2 linked regions of the Antarctobacter heliothermus genome follow. The protein of the gene in region 2 interacts with the protein of the main gene of each other region in a pairwise test. Links are inferred from orthologs where the notes say so. Each region holds a gene or a part of one and is shown on either strand. Other genes may lie near its edges. The genes, in order: ANTHELSMS3_RS09685 and ssb.

Region 1 (6,102 bases), 1.7 Mb from region 2 along the record:
CCCCATGGATGCGTCTCCGGTCAATCCCCAAGTGACCCCGGTTTCCAGTTTCATCGGCCCCCGCAGTGGTAGCACAAGCGACGGCGCCACGCGCACAAACGGATCGCGCCCATCGGGCTGGCCGGTCTGGACTTGAAGGATCAGTTTACGGTCCTTGGACAGGTTGCGCCCCCATGTCATGTCCAGCTTGAAATCGGTGTGGCCCGAGTCGACATAGCTCTCGGCCACGCTGTCGATCGAGAGCCAGCCGTTCTTGAGGCCCCATCCGACGGAAAGACCGGGGCGGATGATGCGCTGGCTCGAAATGATGCCAAAACCAAACTGCGCTGACACCTGAGCGCCCTTTTCAGCTTGCCGCACAGGCCACTGGAAGAACAAGACCGTCTTCCCGCTGCCAGAGACCGAATGGCCAATGTCGGCCCCAAAGGTCAGTCGGTCGGTCAGTCCGTATTCCACATAAAGGGTCGAATAGTCATCCGTCGGGTCCTTGGACGTCCAAGTGCCCATGTCCTGCGGCCAGCCCAATCGCATCGACAGGCTGGCAAAACCGTCGCCCTGCTCGCGCGGCCATGCCCCGCCCTGCGCCGTGGAGGCGACAAGGCAGGTGAAAATGGAGCAGGCGATAAGGCGGGCGACTAGGGACATCTGTGCTGCACGGCGGCGCCTCCGTTAAGGCATTGTTTACCAAGGTAGGGGCGGATTGGTTAACGATAGGTGAAGCAATCCGCCGGAGGGGCTGGATTCCCCCCGCGCGCGCGTGCAAGGTCGGTAAAGGCGGTGTGCGGGGGATATCATGGCTGGACGGGTGATCACGGTCGCGCAGCAAAAGGGCGGCAGCGGAAAGACGACGCTGGCGGCGCATCTGGCGCTTGGCTTTCACGGTCAGGGCAAACGCGTGGCGGTGGTCGACCTTGATCCGCAGGGCAGCCTTGGCCGCTGGTTCATGACCCGGATCGAAAACGCGCCGGACAGTTGCGAGGGTCTGGAATTTGCGACCTCGTCAGCCTGGGGCATCTCCTACGAAGTGCGCAAGCTGTCGGCCTCCAATGACATTGTCATCATCGACACGCCGCCCAAGGCGGACAGCGATCTGCGTCCGGCGCTGCGGGTGGCGGATCTGGTGGTGGTGCCGGTGGCGGTCAGCCATGTGGATCTATGGGCGACCGAAGGCGTGCTGGATCTGGCCGCGCGGGAAAACTGTGCCACGCTGCTGGTGATGAACCGGACCCGCGTGGGCACGCGCCTGAATGCCGAGGTGGCAGAGGCAGCATCGCGCCTTGGGGCAGATGTGGCACGGGCGAGCCTTGGCAATCGTGTCGGCTATGCCGAGGCACTGGGGCAGGGGCGCGGCGCGCATGAGGGGATCAAGACGCCCGCCCGCGCCGAAATCGCCGCGCTGTTGCAGGAGGTGGCGGAGCGCCTTGGGACCGGGTAAAGGGGCGCCAAGGAGACGCCCGATGACCGATCTTGACGCACTTTCCCAGTTGATCCGCTCCGACGCTCAGGCGCGGGGGCAGACGATTTCCCGCCTTGGCTATTTCTGCGCGCCGTTTCGCCCGGACAGCGGCCCGCTGTCGGACAAGGTGATCAAGGTCTATCGCGGCTTGCGCGACGTCGCGGCGCTGGAGCGGCTGCACCAGTGCCATGACGATTATGTCGACGCGCTCTTGGCGGGCGATGTGCCGATGCCGCAGACAGAGTTTCACCTGCTGGATCTCGACGGGGCCAAGGTGCCGGTGATCGTGCAGGAGGCGCTGCCGGTGGACAGCCTGATGCGCCCGCTGATGCAGGACGCGCCAGTCGAGGCCACGCTGGAGATGATGGAGGCGGCAGGGCAGGTCATCGCGCGCTTTTGGCATTGGGCCGAGGCGCAGGAGGGTCGGATCGGCTTTCACCCCTCGATCCGCAACTTTGCGATCATCGACGGCGGCGCGGTGTTTTTCGACACGTTCCCGCCGCTGATCCACTACTCCCGCGAAGAGATGGGCCGGATGCTGCTGACCTTTTCGGACAAGCGGTTGATGCGCGTGATCGGGCCGCTGATGCAGCGGCGGGTGACGGGCATTCAGGACGAATGGTATTCGCCGGCAGAGACGCTGGTGGGGCTGGTCGGGTCGGCCTGCCGGTTGCGGCCTGATCATGCGGCGGCCTATCTGGATTGGGGCCGTGATTTCGTTGGCCGTGAAATGACGCCTTGGGCCGATGAGGCGCTGGCCGGGCTGAACGCACCGCCCAAACTGCCGGGCTACTGGACCGGGTTTCGCAAGCTGCTGGGCCTGCAGGGGGAGCCGAACGTCTGAGGCCAGCGTTTCGGTAGCAATCGCGCAGAATGTCGCCGTGCCTGCGCCGTGACGGCTTGGCCTTTTGTGCGTGGGGAATTACGCCTTGGACATGCCAAGCAAGACTCCGGATTTCTTTGACACGGGCGCGCTGGTGGGCGTGCTGACCACGCAGCCGCTGGACCGGGTGCTGGATTATCGCGCGCCAGAGGGCGGGTGCTGGCAAGGGGCTTATGTCGAGGTGCCGCTGGGACCGCGCAAGGTGCTGGGCGTTGTCTGGGGGCCGGGGCGCGGTGATTTCGACGCCTCGAAGATTCGCGCCGTCAACCGCGTGCTGGATGTGGCCCCGATGCGCGAAGAGATGCGGCTGTTCATCGAGAAATCCGCTGCCTACACTCTGACGCCTTTGACTGCGATGCTGCGACTGGCGACGCGGGCCCCGGGACTGGGCGATCCGCCGTCGATGCGCAAGGTGTACCGGCTGGGCGACGGAGAGCCGCCGCGCATGACCGATGCGCGGATGCGTGTGCTGGACGCGGCGCGTGAGATGGGCGGCCTGTCACTGACGCTGAAGGAACTGGCAGAGGCGGCGGGGGTGACCACGTCGGTGGTCAAGGGGCTGGTCAAGAGCGGCGCGATCCTTGAGGAGGACACGCCGCGCGACACTGCCTTTGCCCGGCTGGACGCCGGCTATGGCGGCAAAGAGTTGACAGCGGATCAGGCTGCTGCGGCAGAAGTTCTGCGTAAGGGGCAGCGGGCCGGACGCTATGAGACTGTGCTGCTGAAAGGCGTGACCGGGTCTGGCAAGACCGAGGTCTATCTGGAGGCCGTGGCAGAAGCGTTGCGGCAGGGACGGCAGGCGCTGGTGCTGCTGCCGGAGATCGCCCTATCGGCAGAGTTCCTGACGCGGGTCGAGGCGCGCTTTGGCGCGCGCCCCGCCGAATGGCATTCCGGTGTCACCATGACCGAACGGCGGCGGGTCTGGCGCATGGTCGGCGAAGGCAAGGCGCAGGTGGTGGTCGGCGCGCGCTCTGCACTGTTCCTGCCGTTCCAGAACCTTGGTGTGATCGTCGTCGATGAGGAACACGACACATCTTACAAGCAAGAGGATGGCGTCCTGTACAACGCCCGCGACATGGCGGTGCTGCGGGCGTCCATTTTGGGCGCGCAGGTGGTGCTGGCCTCGGCCACACCCGCGCTGGAAAGCTGGGCCAATGCGGACGCGGGCAAGTACAAGCGGCTGGTGCTGACCTCACGCTTTGGCCCTGCGGTGATGCCTCAGATGCGGGCCTTGGACATGCGGGGTGAGGATTTGCCCTCGGGGACGTGGATTTCGCCGTCATTGCAGGCGGCGGTCCGGGTGCGGATGGAAAAGGGGGAGCAGGCGCTGCTGTTTCTGAACCGGCGCGGCTATGCGCCGGTGACGCTGTGCCGGGCCTGTGGCGAACAGATTGCATGCGATCATTGTGACGCGCGCATGGTAGAGCATCGTTTTCTCAAGCGGCTGATCTGTCATCAGTGCGGCGAAAGCAAACCCGTGCCAGAGGTTTGCCCGTCCTGTCAGGTCGAGGGCAAGCTGGCCGCCGTGGGGCCGGGGGTGGAACGGCTGGCCGAAGAGGCGACGGCGAAGTTTCCGGACGCTAGGATTGCGGTGCTGTCGTCAGACCTGTTCGGGACGGCGCGTGAATTGAAAGCACAGATTGAGACGATTGCGGCGGGTGGGGCGGATATCATCATCGGCACGCAACTGGTGGCGAAGGGGCACAACTTTCCCCATCTGACGCTGGTGGGGGTGATCGACGCGGACCTTGGCCTGCAAGGGTCCGACCTGCGCGCGGCCGAGCGGACCTTTCAATTGATGCGGCAGGTGGCGGGGCGTGCGGGGCGGGCGGAAAAGCCGGGGCAGGCGCTGTTGCAGACCTTTCAGCCTGAGCATCCGGTGATCCGGGCCATTCTGGCGGGCGATGAAGAGGCGTTCTGGAAGGCCGAGGCGGATGAGCGGCGACTGGCGGGGATGCCGCCCTATGGGCGGCTGGCCGGGATCATCCTGTCCGGCGGGGATGTGGCCCGCGTCTTTGATCTGGGCAATTATCTGGCCCGCAACGATGCGGCCCTGCGGCGGGTCGATGCGGTGGTCTGGGGGCCTGCGCCCGCGCCCATCGCAAGGGTGAGGGGGCGGCATCGGGTGCGGCTGCTGGTGAAGGCCCCCAAGGGGGTGGCCCTGCAGGGGGCGCTGGCGGACTGGGCCGGACAGGTCAAGTTGACGGGCGATCTGCGCATGGCGATCGACATCGATCCGCAGAGCTTTTTCTGAGGGATCGAACCATCTGTCCACGCGTGGACAGGGTGGGTGACGTAACGTCTTCAATAACTTGCAGAGACGGTTTTACTTTTACTTTACCTTTGGCCCGCCAGCATGAGCGCGGAAATCCTGCCGCCGCCAAGGGATTTCAGCGTCATTCCATGGGGCACTTGATCAGCAGATACAGAGGGCTGCGGTGCCACATCTTGACCCGACGCTAATGGGATTTGGCCCGTTCCGCCGCTGGACAGGTGTCGCAAAGCGCGCGGCTGACGCGGATAGGCCGGGATAGTTGGCATTCCGAAGGGTGGCGCGGAACATTGCCCCGCCCAGATTTTCGTCGACGCCGCCAGTGTCGAGTTTGAGCGGCGTCAGTCAGTGCTGGAATTTGCACCGCGCCGCCTGTTCAGGTAGGGCGCGTTGATCGTGTCGGTGTTACCACTGCCTGCAAAGGCGCGAACCCAACCCCATCGCTGCGTGAAAACCCGCGGCAAAAGCCAGCGTCGGCACCAGCAGGCCCTGCGCAAGGCGGGTGGCAGGCCGGTGGTGTGACCGCGCATCGGATCACCGGTTTTCCGATATTTCCTGTCGCGGCAAGGACAAACTCCGGCATTGCAGCCACGCGGCCCAGAAATCACGCGACCAAAGCGCCACAACAAAGGGAGTTTTCCGGGGTCGCCTTGTTTGTACGCTTGGCCGTCTCTACATCGCCAGCCATGAGACGTTGGATCCCCTTTCTGAAATCCTCACCACGGGTGTCGGTTGTGCGCCTGCAAGGTGCCATCGGCGTGCCCGGCCGATCCAGTATCAGCGACCGTTCGGTCGCGGGCATGCTGGAAAAGGCCTTTAAGTCCAAACCGGACGCTGTCGCGCTGGAAATCAACTCACCCGGCGGTTCGCCGGTGCAAAGTTCCCTGATCGGGGCGCGCATCCGGCGGTTGGCAGAGGAAACCGGGGTGCCAGTGATCGCCTTTGTCGAGGACGTGGCGGCCTCTGGCGGGTATTGGATCGCCTCTGCGGCGGATGAAATTATTGCCGATCCCAGTTCGATCCTTGGGTCTATCGGGGTCATTTCATCGGGTTTTGGCGCGTCAGAGTTCCTGCAACGGCACGGCATTGAACGGCGCGTGCACACCGCTGGCAAATCCAAGAGCATGTTGGACCCGTTCCGCCCGGAAAAGCCGGAGGACGTGGCCCGCCTGACCCGGTTGCTGGAACAATTGCACGGCACGTTCATTGCCCAGATCCGGGAGCGGCGCGGTGACAAACTGACCGAGAACCCGGATCTGTTCACCGGCGAGGTCTGGATTGGGCAAGCGGCGGTGGATGAGGGGCTGGCGGATGGCATCGGCCATCTGGTGCCCGCGATGAAGGCGCGTTTTGGCGACAAGGTGCGTTTCAAACGCTTTGAGCAGCGCAAGCCGCTGATCCCGCGGCTGGGCGCGCAGGCGGTGCAGGGCACGCTGGGCGAGATCGAGGAACGCGCGGAATACGCGCGGTTTGGTCTGTCTTGATCGTCAA
Region 2 (6,081 bases):
CCATCATCTCACCGATGTTTTCTGAGGTGACATAGCCGATCATGTGACCGCTTAGATCCGTTGCCGCCACGGCGGGCGCCTGTTGAAGGGCATCCAGCGCCTGTGCCAACGGTGCGGCAAGCGGCAGGGCTGGAACCTGAACCATCACTTCGCCCACGGCGCGCGTGTTCTGCCCCTCTGCCACTGCCTGAAACAGGGCTTGCCGGGTCAGAAAACCTGTCAGTCGTCCCTCGCCATCCAGCACCGGAAACTCGTGCTGTGTGGTGCGGATCAGGGTCTGGGCGGCCACATGCATCGGGTCCGCCGGTGAAAGGCTTTCAAAACTTGTGATCATCGCATCGCGCAGGTGCAATCCTTCGGCCAGATCACGGCTTTCCACATCGCGCGCCTCGGCCTGCGCGGCCATAAAGACGAACAGCGCGATCAGAAGCAGGATCAGATTGCCCGAGGTCAGCCCCAGAAAGCCAAACAGGAATGCCACGATCTGGCCGGCTGATGCTGCAATTCGTGTGGCGCGCACCCGGTTTGTATTCATCGAAAGCAGGGCACGCAGCACCCGTCCGCCATCCATTGGAAAGGCCGGGATCAGGTTGAACAGCGCAAGAAACAGATTCACCGCCGCCAGTCGGCCCAGAAACTCTTGCGGGTTAGAGGGCTCGGCCAGTGCCCCCATTTCTGTTGTGGCACCAAGTGCGATCAGGACGGCCCATATCACCACGTTGACGGCCGGACCGGCCAGCGCCACGGCGATTTCTTGTCCCGGCTTTTCCGGCATCCGTTCCAACCGGGCCATGCCGCCGATCGGCAACAGGGTGATGTCTGGCGTGCGGATACCGTAGCGCCGCGCCATCAGCGCGTGGCCGTATTCATGCGCGACCACGCAGCCAAAGAGGATCACCACAAAAAGCGTATTTTCCAGCGCTGCGGCAGGGCCGCTTTCCGCCCATGCAGCGGCGGCAACCCAAGCCAGCAACAGGAAAAACGTTGCGTGCACGCGCAGTTCAGAGCCAAGAAGATGGCCAAGGCGAAAGGTCCAGGTCATGTCGTCTCCTGTCGGGAAGCCGGATCAGACTTGAGATAAGGTGCGATTCAGTCGCGTGCCAGCAGGTGCGAGAAATTGCCTTGCGGTCGCGCTGACTCGTCGCACAAAAAGCAAAACGCCCGACGGGCAGGGTTGCCGCGCCGGACGTTTCGCTTGGATTGCTTGGTGCGCCCGTGGGGCGCGCCACCCGGTCTAGAACGGGATTTCGTCGTCGATGTCACGCGATGGCGCACGCGACGGGCCGGAGCCGCCGCCAGAACCGCCACTCGATCCACCGCCATAACCGGGGTCGTCGTAGCCGCCTCCGCCACCACCACCGTAGTCGCTGCCGCCGCCGGAGAATCCGCCGCCACCACCACCGCCGCCTTCACTGCGGCCGTCAAGCATAACCAGCGTCCCGCCAAACCCCTGCAACACGACCTCTGTCGAATAGCGGTCCTGCCCGGATTGGTCCTGCCATTTGCGTGTCTGCAACTGGCCCTCGATGTAGACCTTGGAGCCTTTGCGCAGATATTGTTCGGCCACTCGCACCAGACCCTCTTGGAAGATCGCAACGGAATGCCACTCTGTCCGCTCGCGCCGTTCGCCGGTGCTGCGGTCCTTCCAGTTTTCCGACGTGGCGATGCGCAGGTTACAGACCTTGCCGCCGTTCTGAAAAGTGCGCACTTCGGGGTCTCTCCCTAGGTTGCCCACCAGGATCACCTTGTTCACGGAACCAGCCATGTCTTTCCCCTTCGAATCTTTTCGGCGCGTGTTCGCCGACCCTATACCAGCCATGGAACCGGGCGGAAGGGGCGCGCCGGGAGCACTGGCAAAAAACCGAGAAATGAGTATAGTCTCGGCCATAAGGGTTAAAGCCGAGGGACATTGGTATGGTGCAAGGTGCATTTCGCATGATCGCGGGCGGGCTTGTGCTCGGAATCCTGGCCAGCAGCGCCGGAGCAGAGGTTCTGTCGTCCAAGAGCAGGTCGCTTTTGTTTAGCAGCCAGACCAAGGTTTTGGATAACCGCGCGGCCCAGCAATACAAAAGCTCTGTCCGCCTGCAACCGCCCAAGGTTGTCACTCCGACAAAATGGGGCCCTGATACGGATGACGGTAGTCTGCCGGTCTACCGCGGCCGCTACAAAGGCGAATATGTTGACATGGCCCGAATTGCGGCGCGCAAGCACGGCATCCCGGAGGATCTGTTTCTGCGCCTTGTAATGCAGGAATCGCGGTTCAATCCCAATGCCAAGTCGCACAAAGGCGCCATCGGTCTTGCGCAGTTGATGCCCGGCACGGCCGCATTGTTGGGGGTCAATCCAAATGATCCGCAGCAGAACCTGGAAGGTGGCGCGCGCTATCTCAAACAGCAGTATGCCAAGTTCGGGACTTGGCGGCTTGCCCTTGCGGCCTACAACGCGGGGCCGGGTGCGGTGATCAAACACGGCGGCGTGCCGCCATACCGCGAGACCAAGAACTATGTGAAAAAGATCTGGGGCAGCTGACCGTTGGGTCGCACCGGTTTCGGGGCGGCTTAAACCTTGGTTATGGCTTTGCTGTCAGAATGACCGCCGTGGACGCCGGTAGCGCGGGAACGGTGGTATGATGGTTGCCCTTTTGTGTTTGATGTTTCGCGGTATGCGGTCGGCGGTTTGGCTGGCCGTTGTCGCGGGTCTTTTGCCGATGGCGGCGACGGCGCAAACCTGCCAAGTGCCGCCCGATCTTATGGGCGTTGCCCGCACCCTTGCCGCCTTGCCGATGGATCTGTCGGACGTGCCGTCTGCGATGTCTGACAGACTGGCACAACAGATGCTGTCCATCTCAGAGGCGCAAATCCTCAACAGCCTGAAGGAAAGCGGGTTGCAAAGCATCTCACCCGTTGCAGTCGATGTTCTGGCAGAGGCAGAGCGGTTGGCCGGCGGGGCGACGTTTCAGCCGGCGCGCGTGGATGCCCTGCTGCGCCGGCTTGACGAGCAAAGCACATTGGCCTGCATAGACAGCGGCAAGTCCATCTTTCAGAACGGACAACAGGGACGAACCGGCGGGTTCTTTGTCGAAAAGGGATTCAGCTGGTCAGAGGTCAGCAAGCGCGCCGAAGAAGAAAAGCTCTTTGCCGCCGGGGCTGTGGTCTTTGCCATGGTCGGTTTCATTTCGGTTCTGGTTCTGATCGACAGCGGGTTCCGCTGGATTATGGCGTTGCTTTATAATCGAAAGGCTTGCCGCATACCTGCAGATCTGAAGGTCGGGAAAAAGGTGATCGAGGGTCTGGTTGTCACGCTGGGCCGGGGGGGCTGTCGATTCCATCCCATCGACACGATGGCTTTTGACGCTGCGCTTGCCGATATTCGCGGCACTGTGGCGCTGCTGCTGATCGAGGATGAGGATTTTGAGGTCAGGTGCAGCGGCATCTACGATACCGTAACGGATTTCCGTTTCGAGCGGTCGATTACGATCAAACATCAACGCGCCTTGCTGGTCCATTCCACGATCTCGCCGTACTATATCCGCAAATCGCGGGACGGCGGCACCAAGGCCGTCGAGGGGCTGATCTGATTTATTGCCGATCAGGTCGGACGCTCAGGGACAGTCTGCAGAACAAGGCCAGTGATCAATGCCCACGCATCCTTCTCCATCGGTCAAAGCTGATTCATTCGCTTTGCCGCGAGTGATGAACGGAGGCTGTGATTGGACCGTGGACGGCATGCCGCACGGACCTCAATACGTTAGATACCGGGCGCTGGCGTAACCGTTTTGTCCGGACGGGGTCTTGATCTGGAACCACATCCAATCTGTATCGATACAGGACTGCAGTGCAGCGCTGTCGTAGGGGGTGCCCATCTCGGCCATTTGGCACAATGCCATGCACGCTTGATGGCGCGGGTGCCTGAAATCGGAATCCGGCGCGCTGGAAATCTCATAGGTGCTACCCAACGGCAGTTCGGCCAGACGGGGCGCGTCATGAGACATGACTTGCCGCAATGATGTAAAGGACTGCACGTTGATGACCTGTGCGCGGCCGGTTGACGACATGCAGGGCGTATCTGACAGCACACGCGCAGTTTCACCGGTGCCGCGGGTGGCCTTTAGGTCCTTCAGGCTTGTCTTGGCGGGCAGCAGTGCGGCAGGCGGGACTACGGGCCAGCGGCCCGGCGCACCAGTGCTTTGGAGGCAAGTGTCGGGGCCAACCTGTGCCGACAGGTTTTCGCGGTAGCCACAAAGAACCGCCTGTGCGCCGCCCTGATAGACGGGACGTAAACCAACTTCGCAGGCGTATGTCATCATACCTGAAAAATCGACCTTGAACCGTTGACCGTCGGCAAACCCGTCCTGCCCCTGCGTCGCATCAATACGGTGGCTGTAACCGTCCGGCTGATAGGGCAACTGTTCCTGTTCCAGGCGCGCGGTCCAGCCGGTCATGTTCTGGCAGGCGTAGACCATGCCTTCGGCGCTAAATTCCGGCGGGGTAAAGCCGAACAGCGCGATGTCCCAACGCCCCGCTTTGTTCACTGTGTCGAACTTAAAGAAATCCTGCCCCTTGTGCTGTAACATTGCCTCCAGCAAATCGCCGTCCACAAAAGGGCGCGGCGTATCGGGTCGGGGTCGCGCGGCGAGGGCGAGAAAATTCAGCGTAGCCTCGATGGCAAGGTCAAAGGCGGCGGCCACGTCATCGACGCTGTAGTCTCGGCTACGGTCCAGAGTCAGATCCGGCTGGTGAAAGCCTAGCCGTCCGCCCACATGCAGGCGGCGGTTGGTGAGCGCGACGGACTCGTGTTGGTGCGCGGTGCCGAACATGAAGACCAGCGCGCAGGCCGACAGACAGTCCGCACCATCGTCGATGACCGTTCCGATGCGATTGTCCAACACATAGCGCGCCAGTTCCAGTCCGCTGGCCAGACTGCCGCCGGGACTGTCCAGACAGAGCGCGGCCCAGCTGCCATCCTCAAAGTTTGACCACCAGATTGGCCGGTCCATCGGTGCGGCGCGCAGTTTCTCAACGTCGCCGGGGGTAATTTCACCCTCAAGGGTAACGCGACACAGACCGGCCTTGCCGGCCGTGATCCGGGCCGCCTCTGCCGTGTCGGCAAACACGGCGGCGGCCAGAAAACCCACAAACATCCAAATAAAACGCAACATGCCACTCCTCCGCAGTAAGGGCGCGCAATCCTCAAGGAAACAACGCGCCCGTGGTGTGTTTTACTCCGCCGCGATCTGGATGACCGGCTCCATGCTGGCGAATTCCTCATCCGACAGGTGGCACTTGATCTGGTGGCCGTCTGCCACGACGCGCACCGGAGGCACCTCTTTCTCGCACAGGCCCCCCGCCACCTTGCCTTTCCAGCCGCAGCGCGTCTGGAATGGGCACCCCGGCGGCGGGTTCATCGCCGAGGGAATGTCTCCCTCCAGCACGATGTGCTTTTTCTTGACGCGGGTATCGGCGATGGGAACTGCCGACAACAGTGCCTCTGTGTAGGGATGGTAGGGCGGCGAAAAAACCTGATCGGTTGTGCCGAGTTCCACCACATGGCCCAGATACATCACCATGACCCGGTCGCTGAGATAGCGGACAATCGACAGGTCGTGACTGATGAACAGCAGGGTGGTCTTTTGCTCGCGCTGAATTTCCATCAGCAGATCGGTCACCGCCGCCTGAACGGACACGTCCAGCGCCGAGACGGGTTCATCCGCGACAACGATACGCGCGCCACCGGCAAAGGCGCGCGCAATGCCAACGCGTTGTTTCTGTCCACCCGACAATTGACGCGGCATCCGCTCGGCAAAGGCGCGCGGCAGCTTTACGAGGTCCAGTAGGCGCAGCATTTCCTCGCGCCGTGCATCGTCGGAATCGCCATGGTCAAAGATCTCCAGCGCCCGCATGATCTGCCGCCCGACGGACATCGACGGGTTCAGCGTGTCGAACGGGTTCTGGAACACCATTTGAACGTCGGCGATGGTCTTGGTATCGCGCTTTTCGATCGGAGTGCTTTCGATGTTGCGGTTGTCCAGCAGGATCTGGCCACCGGTCGCCGTCTCCAGTCCCATCAGCACTTTGGCAAAGG

The links.
Region 1: the proteins of ssb (region 2) and ANTHELSMS3_RS09685 interact in binary tests that used the Escherichia coli proteins (3 or more experiments, as listed by UniProt). The link is inferred for Antarctobacter heliothermus from one-to-one orthologs.

Annotation. Positions count from the first base shown.
Region 1 is NZ_CP022540.1:2,040,873-2,046,974, forward strand. What follows is about bases 2,014-4,992. They hold ANTHELSMS3_RS09685 (primosomal protein N'), read left to right. Parts: upstream 2,014-2,391; coding sequence 2,392-4,593; downstream 4,594-4,992. Other genes in these bases: ANTHELSMS3_RS09680 (DUF6206 family protein), read left to right, coding at 2,014-2,300. In the rest of the region: ANTHELSMS3_RS09670 (hypothetical protein), read right to left, coding at 1-645; ParA family partition ATPase, read left to right, coding at 794-1,435; more of ANTHELSMS3_RS09680, read left to right, coding at 1,458-2,013; ANTHELSMS3_RS09690 (S49 family peptidase), read left to right, coding at 5,298-6,095.
Region 2 is NZ_CP022540.1:3,762,958-3,769,038, reverse strand. Bases 1-2,958 are described here. They hold ssb (single-stranded DNA-binding protein), read right to left. Parts: upstream 1,766-2,958; coding sequence 1,235-1,765; downstream 1-1,234. Other genes in these bases: ANTHELSMS3_RS17855 (hypothetical protein), read left to right, coding at 2,627-2,958; ANTHELSMS3_RS17860 (lytic transglycosylase domain-containing protein), read left to right, coding at 1,936-2,529; ANTHELSMS3_RS17870 (site-2 protease family protein), read right to left, coding at 1-1,042. In the rest of the region: more of ANTHELSMS3_RS17855, read left to right, coding at 2,959-3,577; ANTHELSMS3_RS17850 (hypothetical protein), read right to left, coding at 3,740-5,158; ANTHELSMS3_RS17845 (dipeptide ABC transporter ATP-binding protein), read right to left, coding at 5,219-6,081. UniProt on the Escherichia coli protein: Plays an important role in DNA replication, recombination and repair. Binds to ssDNA and to an array of partner proteins to recruit them to their sites of action during DNA metabolism. Acts as a sliding platform that migrates on DNA via reptation.